2 regions of the Paenibacillus sp. GCM10027630 genome follow, and region 1 is predicted to be linked to the other one. Evidence: predicted binding sites of a transcription regulator. Region 1 holds the regulator's gene; the other holds the start of a gene.
What was found. Region 1 encodes Rex, which represses fermentation and respiration genes when NADH is low (regulators of the CRP and FNR family bind a similar motif). Its sites were predicted from a motif close to TTGTGAAATATTTCACAA; they were not measured.
Positions count from the first base shown of each region.

Region 2: ACFQ0C_RS10910 (DoxX family membrane protein) is a predicted target of Rex. The motif match lies at 5,897-5,914, and genes of this name have one in related genera.

Region 1 is NZ_JBHTGY010000058.1:7,803-15,668, forward strand. It holds gene ACFQ0C_RS29000 (N-acetylmuramoyl-L-alanine amidase) at 1-151, opposite strand, end outside; gene ACFQ0C_RS29005 (AAA family ATPase) at 364-1,872, opposite strand; gene ACFQ0C_RS29010 (hypothetical protein) at 1,865-2,398, opposite strand; gene ACFQ0C_RS29015 (cell wall elongation regulator TseB-like domain-containing protein) at 2,561-3,052, opposite strand; gene ACFQ0C_RS29020 (amidohydrolase) at 3,089-4,390, opposite strand; gene ACFQ0C_RS29025 (DUF47 domain-containing protein) at 4,662-5,282, shown strand; gene ACFQ0C_RS29030 (inorganic phosphate transporter) at 5,313-6,311, shown strand; gene ACFQ0C_RS29035 (redox-sensing transcriptional repressor Rex) at 6,385-7,008, opposite strand; gene dinG (ATP-dependent DNA helicase DinG) at 7,005-7,866, opposite strand, start outside.
Region 2 is NZ_JBHTGY010000021.1:142,277-150,142, reverse strand. It holds gene ACFQ0C_RS10940 (Ig-like domain-containing protein) at 1-238, shown strand, start outside; gene ACFQ0C_RS10935 (YkvA family protein) at 526-963, shown strand; gene cdaS (sporulation-specific diadenylate cyclase CdaS) at 1,229-1,897, shown strand; gene ACFQ0C_RS10925 (methionine ABC transporter ATP-binding protein) at 2,181-3,200, shown strand; gene ACFQ0C_RS10920 (methionine ABC transporter permease) at 3,193-3,858, shown strand; gene ACFQ0C_RS10915 (MetQ/NlpA family ABC transporter substrate-binding protein) at 3,894-4,766, shown strand; gene ACFQ0C_RS10910 (DoxX family membrane protein) at 5,237-5,812, opposite strand; gene ACFQ0C_RS10905 (histidine phosphatase family protein) at 6,331-6,945, shown strand; gene ACFQ0C_RS10900 (CehA/McbA family metallohydrolase) at 6,984-7,866, opposite strand, start outside.

The DNA.
Region 1 (7,866 bases):
TATTACCTTCAACAATTTTGGGTGCTACATTAGCAGACAGCTGCTTCCCATTTAAAAATAGATTGATCGGCTTCTCCGCGGCGAACGCCAGCATAGGAACCATCAGCATTGACAACAGCAATAATGAAATAAACATAGTTAAAAATCTCATTTTACACCTCAGCTTATCGTATGTATTAGGAAATATGCAAATTGAAAATAATGGAGTAAGGGGCGTATAATGTGGCGAAATCTGCCAATATATTAGACTATTAAAAACAGAAAAAGTTGCGAAAAATGACAAAAAACCTATAGCTAAGGATAGCTTAGGTTTATAATTCAAATCAATTTAAAAAACCTCAAGCAGCCTAAGGCTGCCTGAGGTTAGGCCATCTGTAATCGGGATTGATCCAATAATTGACGGAACTGATCACCAGACAATACTTCTTCTTTAGTCAAAATATGCAGCGATTCATCGAAAACAAGACGATGGCGCTCTAGAAGCTCTCTGGTACTAGTCGTTAACTGCTCCAGTATCGCCGCATTTTCTTTCATCAATTCTTCTTTAGTTACCATCTGCCTGTCGATAATACCCAAGCTTGTCAAGCCTGAATCCATCATTGTACGCACTAGTTGCAAAGCCTGCTCAAAGTCATTGCGAGAACCCGTGCTGCGGCCTCCATAGTACATTTCTTCTGCAACTGAGCCTCCAAGTGCAATAATAATCTGCTCCTCAATATTTTCTTTCGTATATAAATATTGATCCTGCTGAGGATTATGCCGCACATAGCCGAGTGCTTTGCCGCGTGGACTTAGCGCAACTTGAGATACAGAGCCTGGACGTACGACTTCTGCAGCAATAGCATGTCCAAGCTCATGCAGGGCGACGCGATCTCTTTCTTCCTTCGTTGACTCACGATCAGTCTTCTCACCAAGCATCACCTTATCGACAGCTTGAGATAAATGCCTCTGTTCAATCTCAATAGATTCTTCACGCATAGCATATATGGCAGCTTCATTCATAACGCTCTCCAACTGTGCGCCTGAAAATTGAAACGTTTCTTCAGCTACTAGCTCCAAGCTTATTGATTCTGCTAGAGGCTTGTTTTTGGCATGAATATTAAGGATATGAAGCCTGCCTTTCTTATCGGGCAGATCCACCTCAATATGACGGTCAAACCGGCCTGGGCGCAGCAATGCGCTATCCAACATTTCTTTCCGGTTAGTTGCGGCTACAATCAAAATGCGCGGAGTTTCAGAAGTATGAATCCCATCCATCTCAGTAAGCAATTGATTTAAGGTTTGGTCATACTCCCGATGTTGACCGCCGTCTCTTTTGCCTCCAATAACATCAATTTCATCAATGAACAATATTGCGCTGTCCTTATTTTCCTTAATCGCTCTTGAGCGTGCTTCCTTAAACATATCACGAACCCGGCTTGCACCCACACCAACATACATCTCAACAAATTCACTGCCTGCGGCAGCCATAAAGACAGAATTCGTGTAATGAGCTGCCGCTTTAGCCATTAATGTTTTACCGGTGCCCGGAGGCCCTGTAAGCAAAATACCTTTCAGCGGACGTATGCCCAGCTTTTGTATTTCTTCATGTTTGATCAGAAAATCGAGCGCTTCTTTCAATTCTCCTTTGGCCCGGTGCTGACCCCCGATATCATCAAACGTCATATAGCTCGGCGCGGCAGCGTTACGAGCCTTGCGGTCAGAACCTCCGCCAAAGCTGCCTCCGGCACCTCTCATTCGAGTCATAAAGAATAGAGCGCCAAGTATAATGGTCATAAATAACAAAGGAACAACGTTTATGCCGATAAAATATAGGAACACTAAAAATACAGGAATGACACCAACGAAAATTTCTTTATAAATTTTACTCATTAGGCCACACCCCCATTAAGGAAGCGGTTCTAGGCATCATAATAAACTTGCTTTTGTCTCCGTCTGTCAGCGTGATATAAACAAATTTGTCATCCATTTCTGTTGACACTTTTAAACTATCTGATGCTGCCGCGCGCTCCTGCAATGTTTTTGGAATTTGTGCATAACGTTTGGTTTCCATGGCTTGTGCCACATCAAATAACGCAGAAGACCACCACTGCTCTAATTTTGGAGATGAATCATTGACTACCTTTAGTTTCAATTCTCTTTTACCAAGAGCCGAGCCGCCATCGTTTTGGATTCGACTGTACACCTCACGCAGGCTTGTTCCAGCCTGAAGCTTGAGTTCCAATTCGGTAGCCGTATTGGTAATGTGAGTATGCATCAATTGTACACCCGGTGTACTTTCAACTACCTCTTTCAAAGGATTTTCCATAGCAACGCTTTGATATACGAACCATCCGCCAAATAAAACTACAGCAGAAATAGAAACACTTATTATCACAGGTAAGAGACGTAACTTCATAAGCTGACGTCCCCCTTTCTTATATATCGATTTGTTATATCGATAGTATATCACATGATATATACAAAATGATGATGCAATGTGTGGAAACAACACAAAAGAGCGTCTAATTCAATGCTTTCGGTTATCCGATCGCTCTTGAATAGACGCTCAAATTAAACATTATTCGATGCTCAATCGATAGGTATCAATATAAGCCCCATCGTGGAATGCATAGTAATCATAGTAATATCGTCCGCTGCGTTCATTCTCGGGTATAACTTTATAAAAAGCCTCCCAGACCGGATTTCCATTAACTATCCCTGGCATCAATCTTAATACTTTAGCTTCCGGCTGCCTTCCCAATACAAGCTGTTCGGCTTGTTCAGCAGTGATTCCATCAACAGCCATCTGCGTGTATATACTTTCTTTACCTACCCAAACAATAAGGCTTTGACCGATCTTATCCTCACCAAAAATGATAGTATACGGCTGATCACTCACAAAGCTTTCAACTTTATTGGCTTTAGTCAAAATTGTTTTCTGATAGGCAGTCTCCACGGCATTACGTTGAACCTTCCACTCATCTTCTTGAACCATGTTAAAAAAACGGATACTAAAAAAGACGAGAAGCGATAATACTATTACCGCGGCAGCTATAATTTTATATTTCACGGGATGCAGCCCTCCTCCCCGTTTCAGTTCACCATCTTATGCTTGTCCAACCAAACGCTCGAAGCACTGCTGTGCTTCAAACAGCACTTTTTCTTCATCTAATGTCAGACACTCACCATTTTTAACGAGCATTTTTCCATCGACCCATACATCAACTACATCTTTGGCAGATGCTGAATAAATAGCATGGGAAATGAAATTCGTTTTCGGGAAAAAGTGAGGCTGATCGATATTCAATGCAATGAAATCAGCTTTCATTCCCGCTTGCAGCGCGCCAACATCTTCTAGCCAAATCGATCTGGCACCATCCAACGTCCCCATACGCAGCGCCGAATCAGCCGGAACGGCAACCGGATCACCGGAAACCCCTTTATGAATCAAGGCAGCAAGCCTCATTTCCTCGAACATATCCAGGTTATTGTTGCTTGCAGGACCATCTGTTCCAAGAGAAACCATAATTCCCTTGCGCTGCAGCTCCGGTATCCGCGCCACACCACTAGCCAGCTTTAAGTTGCTGCCCGGGTTGTGAGAAACACGAACGTCATACTGCTTTAATATATCTATTTCTTCATCAGTCAAATGAACAGCATGGGCAACCAGTGCAGGTCTGGAAAAAACACCTAGCTTGGCCAAATGAGCAACAGGTCTTGCCCCGTACTGATCTACATTATCTTGAACCTCACGTGCTGTTTCGGACATATGCGTATGGATTGGAAGCTGCAGATCATGAGCAACCTGTACAATCTTTTCTATATAATCAGGCGGGCATGTATAGGGAGCATGCGGCGACATCATCGTAGTGATACGTCCGTCAGCTTTACCATGCCAGTCAAGAGCAAACTGCTTTGCTTCGCTTAGCTTGGCCGTTTGAACGTCTGGCGGGCACAATCCTATAACTCCGCGAGTTAGGACTGCACGCATCCCGCTTTCTTCCACCGCTTTGGCTACTTCATTCATGTGATCGTACATATCAACAAAAGTAGTCGTTCCACCTTTAAGCATTTCTATAATAGATAGCAGCGATCCCCACCGAACATCATGTGCCGTAAATTTGCCTTCCATCGGCCACATTTTCTCCTGAAGCCAAACCTGCAGCGCCAAATCATCCCCATAGCCGCGAAGCAAAGACATGGCTGCATGATTATGAGTGTTAACTAAACCCGGCATATACAGCTTCTTAGAACCATCAATTTGTTCGTCATAATAATCAAGAGGCTGCGGAGCATTTTTACCTATATATGTAATCTGATTATTTTCTACAACCATACATCCTTGAAGTACAGGATTTTGCTCGTCCATTGTAATAAAAGTACCATTAGTAATAATCCATTTTTTCATTATTTCACATATCCCTTCGCGCGCATTAATAACCAAATTTAACTGTACAACTTCAATCCACAGAAATCAAGTAACATTAGCTAATGCAACCTTGCTTACATTACATTTTTACACTTTGATGAACATATTCTAAATTGGATAAACTATGATTGCAATCCATCTGTCTATTGTGTTATTTTTAATTTTGTGTTAATTTTTCTCGGCAAAATTCTACATATTACAAGAATATTGTTAACTTATTGTTAAAATACACAATCGAGGAGGCTGCTTCATGCTTTTTGCAAAAAAAAATGACACTGACTTTTTGCTGCTGCTGATTAAAGCATCGGAAAATACGCTACATGCTGCACAAATGTTTCGTAATGCCATCATGGGAGATCAACCGCCCGCTACGTTTTACCCGCAGCTGAAAGATTTGGAGCATAAAGGAGATCAGATTACGCACCAAATTTTTAAAGGTCTTAACAAAGTATTCATCACCCCGCTAGACCGCGAGGATATTATGGAGCTTGCCTCAAAGGTCGATGATGTAATTGACGGCATTGAAGCCACGATTGCCCGTTTTGACTATTTGAATATCTCCGAGAGCGATAAGTATATGAAAGAATTCTCCGCGGTTATTGTAGCAAGCTGCCAGCACATCCTCGATGCTTTCAAGCTGCTTTCCAAGAAAAAGTACATGCAAATGACCGAGCACACGGTTCAAATCAACAGCCTCGAAAACGAAGCCGATCGTCTAATGAGGGAAGGCATCAGAGAAATATTTCTAAACCCTAAAGATCCATATCATGATTTTAAGCTGAAAGAGCTTTATGAACGTATGGAGCAAACAACAGATGCCTGTGAAGATGTTGCAAATATACTGGAAAGCGTAGTATTGCGTTATTCGTAAGCAGTCGTCCATATTTGGTAGGAGGAGACTATGTTAACCTTATTGTTGATCATTGTTGGACTGGCGCTGCTGTTTGACTTTATTAACGGCTTTCACGATACAGCCAATGCCATTGCCACCTCAATTTCTACCCGAGCGCTAACTCCAAGAGTTGCTGTCTTTTATGCGGCGATTTTGAATTTCGTTGGCGCATTCTTATCTTCAGAGGTAGCCAAAACCGTCGGTGGAAAAGTAGCCAATCCGGCCGAAATTGAGAATGGTGTACCCATACTTATTGCCGCACTTTTGTCCGCTATTATTTGGAATCTAGTGACTTGGTATTTCGGAATCCCTTCTTCTTCCTCTCATACTTTGATCGGATCTTTAGCTGGTAGTGTTATAGCTGGAGCCGGGACAGCGGCACTCAATTGGAGTGGTTTCAGAGAAATTATTCTAATTTTGGTTTTATCTCCAATAGTTGCTTTTGGAACAGGTTTTATCATCATGTGGATTATTCGTCAGCTTATCATTGTAGGCGGCAATCATTCACGATCCAAGCTCAATAGAACCTTCCGATTTTTTCAAATTATTTCTGCCGGGTTACTATCCATATCCCACGGAGGGAACGATGCTCAAAAAGCGATGGGAATCATGGTTTTTGCTCTCGTCACTTTAGGCTATCAAACCACCATGGATGTCCCCTTATGGGTTAAAATAAGCGCCGCTATAGCTATGGGGTTAGGCACATCGATAGGCGGTATGCGAATCATTAAAACAATGAGTAAAAAACTGATCAAGATCGAACCTATTAACGGCTTCGCTTCTGATTTAAACTCATCCATAGTTATTCAAGTTTCTACCCATATGGGAATGCCTTTATCCACTACTCATGTAATCTCATCATCCATTATTGGTACCGGATCTGTTATGAGATTCCATGATGTGAAATGGGCGACGGTTACGAAAATGGTTATGACCTGGATCATTACAATTCCAATTAGTATGGTTGTTGCTTTTCTGCTTTACAAAGTCGTATTCCTATTCTTTTAGAGTAATAGTGAACATAAAAAGAACGTCAGGAGCTCCTGACGTTCTTTTTATGTCTAATAATCCATACTGTTGACTATTCATCCAAATAATACGCCAAGCTTTGCAGCTCAGTAGTAAAATCAGCGTGATGCACGCGCACCTCACTCGGAACTTTTATAATAATCGGAGCAAAATTTAAAATAGCTTCTACTCCGCCTTCAACAAACTGGTTTGCAACATTCTGGGCTTCTGCTGCAGGCACTGTAATAATTCCAATCCGAATGTTCAAGCCTTGTATAGTTTCTTTAAGCTCCTTCATCGGCTTTACTTTCAAATGATTGATTGACTCCCCTACCTTGCTCTGAAGCTCATCAAAAATAGCGACAATTTTCATATTATCCTTAAGATAAGCATTATAATTGCAGAGCGCTCGGCCTAAATTCCCGGCACCAACCAATACAACTGGGATCACCTTGTCAATTTTAAGAATTTGGCGGATTTTCTCGATCAAATAATCTACATCATAACCAATGCCCTTTTTGCCAAATTCACCGAAATAGGCAAGGTCTTTGCGTATTTGCGCCGGATTTAAATCAAGCTTAATACCTAGATCCTGGGATGAAACAGTATGCACATTTTTCTTGCTCAGCTCGTTAAGGAAGCGCAAATAAATCGGCAGTCTGCGGACAACTGCTTCCGATATTTTTAATGTTTTCATATATCGCTTTCCCCCATCCACTGCTTGATTCTCGGAACTAATTGACTTGTAGGCATATGTTCTATTTTGGGACCTGGCAGAGAGTATAGAAAATACTTGCCATAGGTCGTATCAATTACCCTCGTATCGTATATGATAACTATGCCTCTGTCTTTCGCCGTTCTTACGAGACGGCCAAAACCTTGCTTAAAGCGAATAACCGCTTGAGGCACCGATAGCTTCATAAAGGGATTATGACCCAGCTTCTTCAAATTCTCAGTTTTCGCTTCAACAAGCGGATGGTTGGGAGGTTGAAAAGGCAAACGTACAATAGCCAGACAGCTCAATGCTTCCCCCGGAATATCCACTCCTTCCCAAAAGCTGCTAGTACCAAGTAAAATGCTCGCGGGACTGCTTTGAAAAAGCCTTGTCAGCTTGCTGCGATTACTGCTGTCTACTCCCTGCCCAAGCACTTGGATGCCAAATGGACTTAGCTTATCTTTCAATGCAGTATGTGCCAGCTTTAGCATCCTGTTTGAGGTGAACAGCACCAGCATACGTCCCTTCATTTCCAAAGCTACCTCAGCGAGAGACATACTCAGATGGTCCATAAATATTTTTTCGCCGTTATTGCCGCGTATGCTTGGAAAATCTCTTGGGATGGCGACAAGTGCCTGCTGCCGATAATTAAACGGGGATGGAAGCTGAACCGTCTTCAGCTTGCTCTCATCTTCTTTAGTTTCCAAGCCTAGCTGCTCACATGTATAATCAAATGATTTGCCAACCGACAAGGTTGCTGAAGTCAGAATGACACTATCTTTTATACCAAAGAAAGATTGCTGCAGCATGGAGCTTACATCAATAGGTACACTTACCAGC
Region 2 (7,866 bases), on a different contig from region 1:
TATCCAACTAAGCTCTTTTCAACCGAAACTATATGTATCAACAGCGGATTATTCTCCAAATGGGACGATAACAGGGGCCGTATACAAAAGTGTCAGTGGATCTTCCTTAATAATCAAAACACTGGAATTTTTTCAGTCAGGTCACGATTACGATATCAGTATTGATGGCTTGATGATGGGGGACTCGGTATCACCAATCATCGTTAACCCTGTACTAATTTATTTACGCAAATATTAATTTATTAATCTTCGTTATAGGGTTACTTCCAGCCGCTGGTCTATGACCAGCGGCTTTATGGTCCGTCCTAGAGTGGTACGTCATTGTTTCTATTATAAGGAGGAGTATAGAAAAAATTGTCGAAGGAATTAATAAGTGAAGCTTTTAAGCATGGATATGGACCCGGATTGAAGTCCGTAATTGGATTGGTTGTTGGAATTTGCATTACTAGCTAGAGGGTGGAGTTTAAAGTAAGGGTAGGGTGCTGAGTTTTTTATTTATAACCGATGAAAAGGAGCGATGCGGACATGAGTAACTACGAGAACAACTATTCCGAGAATTCTTTCTGGGAGAAGCTAAAGAAGCATGCTGTTGAAGCGGGGAAAAAGGTTGTATATAGTGCTCTTCTTGCCTTTTATGCGATTGAAAATCCTAATGTGCCTCGAAAAGACAAAATGAAAATATACGGGGCACTTGGGTACTTGATACTTCCCATTGACCTGGTTCCCGACTTTATTCCGGTTGTCGGTTATGGAGATGATTTGGCTGCATTGCTCTTTGTGCTCGGTACGATTGCAACCCATTTGGATAAAGATGTGAAGCAAAAGGCGCTTAACAAAATGGAAGAGTGGTTCGGTAAACTCGATCATGGAGATCAGGAAATAATTGAGATTGATGCCAAGATTGTTGATGTGGAAAAAGGTATCGATGGAATCGCTTCGACCACGCAGCTGAAAGAAGATTAAGTAAGCAGAAGTGAGACCGTCACTGTGCTGTACTATAGTAGGGACACCCATTTAATGAGGTGTCCTATTTGTTTTGGTCATGAAGCCATCTTTAAGTTTGCTATTCCTGACCGTAAGCATTAAATATAAATCCAGTTAACTTTTAACGTAATTAGTTGTAGCATACCGCAGGCCGCTCTATCTTTTTTCATACAATTTTGGATAGATGTACATATTATGGCTATAGGTAATTTTTATGAATTCTGAAGAAGTTGAGGTGCTATGGATGCAATCCACAAATTGTGATGTATCTCCTATGAAAGACCAGCTAAAACAGCATTTGAACTATATTGCAGCTGAAATAGAGCATAGCTTACAGCTTTTGGATGCAGAGGCTCATTGTCTTTTGAACGAATTTGAAAAAGTCAGGGAAGCCTTCAATACAGTGGAGTCTTTAGCGGCTTCGTTCTATCTGCAATGCTACCTGTCGTCTTTTACAAGCAGCTACTCAGAGCTCGCCATAAGTATTCGGCATTTATCCGAGCGTCGGCATGGTGCGCTGATCGTCATTCAGAGAAAAGATAACCTGAACGCCTTCATCCACTCCGGCATTTCAATAGAAGGGACCTTGAGTCATTCGCTGTTGGAGTCTATCTTTTATCCTGGAAATCGGCTGCATGACGGGGCTGTATGGATTAAGTCGGACCGGATAATTTCAGCGGCCAATATCCTGCCGGTTTCAGCTTTATTAGTGGAAGAGGATAAAAAAATGGGGACCCGACATCGTGCGGCGATAGGTTTAACGGAGAGGACAGATGCGCTGGTGCTCATCGTTTCGGAAGAAACCGGAAATGCATCCTTTGCTTATCAAGGAAAGCTGCATCCTCTTAATGCGATGGGTTCAGTGGTTGAACTTGCAGAGGCGACCCACTACATGGATATGGAGATTATATAAATACTAGATTAAGATACACAAAAATTACCACTGTTCAATAAATGGATACATTTACTGCATTGACAATATCCGACTATAATAGTACGATTTGTTGTGTTGTCAGTACTTCAATGCTTGAATTTTTCTTGTTTAAATAACCATTAATTGGAATTTATTGCAATTACTAAAGCTTCTGACTGGGATATATATAATTATATAGTTCTCTGTATAAACAACAAGTAAGCTACGAAGGTGATGCCTTTTCTAATGGAAAAGGCGTTTTTATCATCTTGGAGGGACATGCATGATCAACCTGAAACATTTACATAAAGAGTATAGAACGAAAAAAGGAACGGTTATAGGTGTTGATAATGTGAATTTGACGGTCCGTAAAGGAGAAATTTACGGTATCGTTGGGTACAGTGGAGCGGGTAAGAGCTCGGTGCTCCGTTGCATCAATTTGCTTGAGAGGCCTACTTCCGGCGAGGTGCTGGTAGATGGTGTGAATTTGATGTCTCTTTCCACGGGTGATCTGAGGCTCGCGAGGCAGAAGATCGGGATGATTTTTCAGCATTTTCATCTTATCAGCAGCAAGACCGTGTTCGATAATGTAGCCTTTGCATTGAAAGCGGCCGGTAAGCCGGCCTCTGTCATTGGTAAGAGGGTTCAAGAGCTGCTGCAGCTCGTTGGGCTATCGGACAAAGCTGACAATTATCCCGCTCAGCTGAGTGGAGGCCAGAAGCAGCGGGTCGGGATTGCACGGGCGTTGGCGAATGATCCGCGGGTACTCCTCTGTGATGAACCGACCTCTGCACTCGATCCAATGACAACGCAATCGATACTGACGCTGCTCCGGGAGATCAACCAAACGCTAGGGTTAACCATTGTCCTCATTACTCATGAGATGGATGTTGTGAAGGACTTATGCCATCACGTTGCTATTATGAATAACGGAAGAATCGTCGAAGAGGGATCGGTTTACGATATTTTTGCTAATCCGGTACAGCCGCTTACCAAAGAATTCGTTCAGAACTCATTGGAGTTCAAGCTGCCCCAGAAGCTGTGGGATAAACGGGATCCGAACGGCAAAATTGTGAAGATATTGTTCAAGAATGAGGCAGCAGAACAGGCTATTATTTATGAAATGCTTAAAGCTATTCCTGTGAAGGCCAACATCATCCATGGCAAAATCGATTATATCGGGGACAAGCCCCTTGGGATGTTTATTATGGAAGTCACGGGCGGTATCCAAGAGATTGAGCACGCGCTGAAGTTTCTAGTGGACCAGTCCTGCGGTGTGGAGGAGATCGTAACCAATGAGTGACAATGCTTTGATTAAATTGCTTCCGGACATGCTTAAGGCGTTCTATGAAACCTTATATATGTGCGGTGTGTCGCTCATTCTAGCGATTGTGATAGGTATTCCTCTGGGAATATTGCTGTTCATCAGCGACAGGGGCTTATTTGCGGAAAATAGATTCGTTAACATGGTGTTAGGCGTGTTGTCCAACATAATCCGGTCGATTCCGTTCCTTATCTTATTAGTACTGCTGCTGCCGTTCACTCAATGGATTCTCGGAACGACCATTGGTCCATCTGCCGCGGCGGTGCCGTTATCCGTGGCTGCAATTCCTTTCTACGCGCGGCTTGTAGAAGCTTCCTTGAGGGAAGTCAGCAAGGGTGTCATAGAAGCGGCAGTCGCTGCGGGAGCTAAGCCGTGGCTGATTATCCGCGAGGTGCTGCTGCCTGAAGCCAAGTCGGGTATCATCTCCGGGTTGACGATTACAGCTGTCAGCCTGCTGGGCTTCTCGGCTATGGCCGGTACGGTTGGCGGTGGGGGCATTGGCGATTTAGCTATCCGTTTTGGGTATTACCGTTATGACAATCAAGTATTATTTACAACGGTTATTTTACTAATCGTTCTAGTCCAAATCATCCAGCTTCTTGGTGATTGGGCTGCGCGCAAAGTGGATAAACGTTGATCAAATAAAAACACATCAAGAGGGAGTCTGAAATCATGAGAAAGAACATTTTTATTATTATGGCTTTGACACTGGCCTTTTCATTATTTGTAGCCGGATGCGGCACCAAATCAGGAGCAGGTACAACGAATAACGCTGCAGGAAATACGGCGCCGACGAAAGAAGAGCCTAAAAAAGCGTTGAAAATCGGTGCAACCGCAGGTCCTTATAGCGATATGATAACTAAAGCTGTTAAGCCGATCATGGAGAAGAAAGGCTATACTATCGAAGTTGTTGAGTTCAACGATTACGTTCAGCCTAACAAAGCGCTTGCGAACGGCTCCTTGAATGCTAACCTGTTCCAGCATGTACTTTATTTGAAGAAATTCGCTGCAGACAACAGCCTGGATCTAAAGGAAGTTATCAGCGTACCGACAGCGCCAATGGGCTTGTATTCCAAAAAATTCAAATCCTTGGATGAAATCAAAGAAGGCAGCACTTTAACGATTTCGAATGATCCGTCTAACCTGGCTCGCTCATTAGTTCTGCTTCAGGATATCGGTCTTGTAAAAATTAAAAAGGATATCGATCCGGCTAAAGCATCTGAGAAAGATATTGACGAAAATCCAAAGAAGCTTAATATTAAACCACTTGAGGCCGCTCAGCTTCCAAGAACAGTGGACAGCTCTGATCTGGCTTTAGTACCGGGGAACTTCGCTCTTGCTGCTAAGATGGATTTAACCTCCGCTTTGAAGCTGGAAAACATGGCAGAAAATTACCGTAACGTGCTGGTTGTGAACACGAAAGATGTGGATGCTCAGCTTGGTAAGGATTTGAAAGAAACGGTTCAGTCCAAAGAGTTCGAAAAAATTATTGACGAGCAGTTCAAAGGCTTCTCTAAACCGGAATGGATGAAAGCAGCTAAGTAGTCCCTTATTATTAGGCTGCAAAAGAAAAGAACCTTCAGTTCCAACTGTTATAGTTGGTGTACTGAAGGTTCTTTTGCACATATATGACTCTACTCATGAGGGCTACTTGTAGTAAAGGATAGCCGTTTATGTCCGCTATCTCCAGGGCTGAGTGCCACCGAAACGAGGAGGACAGCAGAAGAGGGAGACAGCCCCTTATCGGGGGAGTCTGCCTTTTCCTGGGAGGCTAGGATTTGACACTACTGCTGAAATAAATACGGTAGATGGAAATTCTCCCGCTAATCTGTCTTGGATATCGCTAGGAATCCATCTAACTGGAAAACATCCCTCTAATCCATCTGATACTTGGCATATTTGAACAAATAGGTGAAATTAGCTTGAGAATTTCCAGTTAAAGGGTCCAATATGCTATTCAACGGTGTAACTAACGGGACATTTTCCTGATAAACTTGGATCAGAAGTCCTCTCCATTAAAACTGTTTGGTTTTTATATCATCCGTCGGAGATTTTCGCCCCCAAGGGGTCCCGAGAATAGGCAGCGCCCATCTGTCCAAACCATACCAGCCGGCATTTTTCCATGCAAGCACTAGCCAAGTAGCAAGGATGAATAGAATCGGATTTGTACTTAAGGTTCCTGCAAACAAAAAGCTGGCATTCATAAATCCGCCGAAGAAAGCGGCAATTCCAGTTAGTAGTCCTAAGATGAGCCCAAGCCCAACCAGTAATTCGCCAAAAGCAACCATAAATCCGAATACCTTGGCATTAGGAAGCACCACACTTTCAAGGAAGCCCGCATACCAGTCTGTAACATCTTTGCCAGCCTCTGCTTTAGCGAGTGCACCCTTTATGAAGCTTTGGAGAGCGGTGCCCGCTTTGTCGCCTGTCCATGCATCGCTCGTTACCTTCTTCCAACCGGAAGTAACCCAGGCATAACCGACATATAGACGAACGATTAGCCATATCCAGCCCGCTTGGGTGCTGTTGAACAAAAACTTGGAAACGGGGTTTTCAGGAATGATCTGGTGATTTAATTTTTCAATTTGCATCGCGTGAGCCTCCTTTTAATATAAAACATAGCAACAATGGAATATATCGGATAAAGCTATTGTAGCTGGAGTCGATTTAATTGGATGTGATACAAATCACACCGGAACTAAATAGGATGCCATTATGATATAAGAAACACCGGAGTCCAGAGCGCAGCTGCACTATTGTAAAATGTAAAAATGAAAACGTATACAACAGAATAGAGTTCAAGTATAATTAACTTAATGAATAAAATAACTTAAGCTTAATATTCGTTCATGCTCCGTTAACGAAGCTGGCACTGCTTACGATAGCTTTATTTCAATTTATGCACAGCTGGGCTGACTTTCAAGGGTCATTATTTTACTTGTCGGAGGAGTCGCAGTATACGATCATGATTGGTTAGCAATCCTTCAAAACCCAATATGGAGCCGAATGGCAACAAAAAGTGTTTATTCAGGGTATCACCTTCACCTTTTCAGGGATCAAGTAACGGTCTAGTTCTGTTAGGTAAATTCATAAACGGGAGTGATCTGAAATGGAATTGTTTATTATACGACACGGCCAATCAATAGGAAACACCGTACCGCATGATGTGCCGGATGGGGAATTGACGGAGCTTGGCATCAGCCAGGCTGCCAGAGTGGCCGTATGTTTGGCCGACCGGAAATTTGACCAGCTTATTAGCAGTCCTTTGATCAGGGCGATCGAAACGGCACAACCGCTGGCGAGAGCATTGAAGCTGCCGATCCAGATATGGAAAAACACGTTCGAAGTAAGAAACAAAGGAGTATACCGGGGACCTACGGCGGCGGAGTTGAACCGGCTGTACCCGGAAACACAGTTTCGCGATGATGTAGAGGCGGAAGGCTGGTATTGCAGTGGCGATGAGAATTCTCAAAAAGGCCATGCGAGAGCCTCAGACATATGGCAGGAGCTATTGGAGCGTTTCATGGGCCAGCGCGTGGCATTGTTTGCCCATGGTGGATTTAACCACCATCTGCTGCTTGCCATACTCGGGCTGCCCCATGACAGCCCGGTGTATTTTGAGCAAAGCAACGGCAGCATTTATTGGGTCAGTGTGACCGAAGAACGGACCAAGGTTCGTTTCATCGGGCCAACTGAGGGCATATTGAGTGCCCGGGAGGAATAACCCGGCACTCTGCCTGGCCATTGCCATAAGCCTATGAGTTAGTGGCTATGGCTATGGCCGCCGTGATCTTGACCATGGACGGGATGCTCCCGGTGATGGTCATCTGCCGGTGTGTGAAGATGCATGACACCATGCTGATGCATTCGGTTGTGCAGTGCACGGTGAGCGGAAGTGAGCGTCATGAGCAAATGCTTGAAGGTTCGATCATCCGCTTTCGTAGCCAGAGACTTGACATAAGCGGTAGAGCCTTCGATCTGCTCCAGAATGGTAACGGCATCGTTTGCATCAAAGCATTTTTTTCCACCCACGATAATAGTCGCAGCACTGGAATGGGCTGCGATGATTTCCCCGTGCTCAGCATCCATCCCCCTTATACGCAGTGCGATCCAGCAGCTTTGCTTGACAGGAACCGACCAATGTCCCGCATAGGATCCTTTATTGGGATCGACAGCATATACTTCCTTCAACTCGCCGTTACAAACCAATTCAATCTTGGTTACAGGAACAGTAACTGAAGAAACTTCCCAAACCACGTCAACCGTTCCACCTGAATCGGTCAGTTGGATCATGGAGCCCATCTCATAACCGTTGATCCGGAACTCGAGCAGCGGACCGTAGGTAGCGAAGGTAACGCCTTGACGTACTGCTTTCATCCACGCTTCATAAGTGAAAGGGGCATCCTTAATTAAAGCATAGGTGCGGATCGTCCCGACTGCAGTCGACTGGGACATCTTGTCTGTTCCACCAACCGCAGGCGCATGATAGCCGCAATTCAAGTAACGGTACCAGTCCGAGAGCGAATAGGGATCGATTCCTTTGTTCTCGAAGGAGCACATCTCTACGGCATCGATCTCTCCAAGAACAATGGCGGCGGCTCCTTCTGCACGTGGATTCGGCAGATGAGGCAGCACGGCTAAGCCG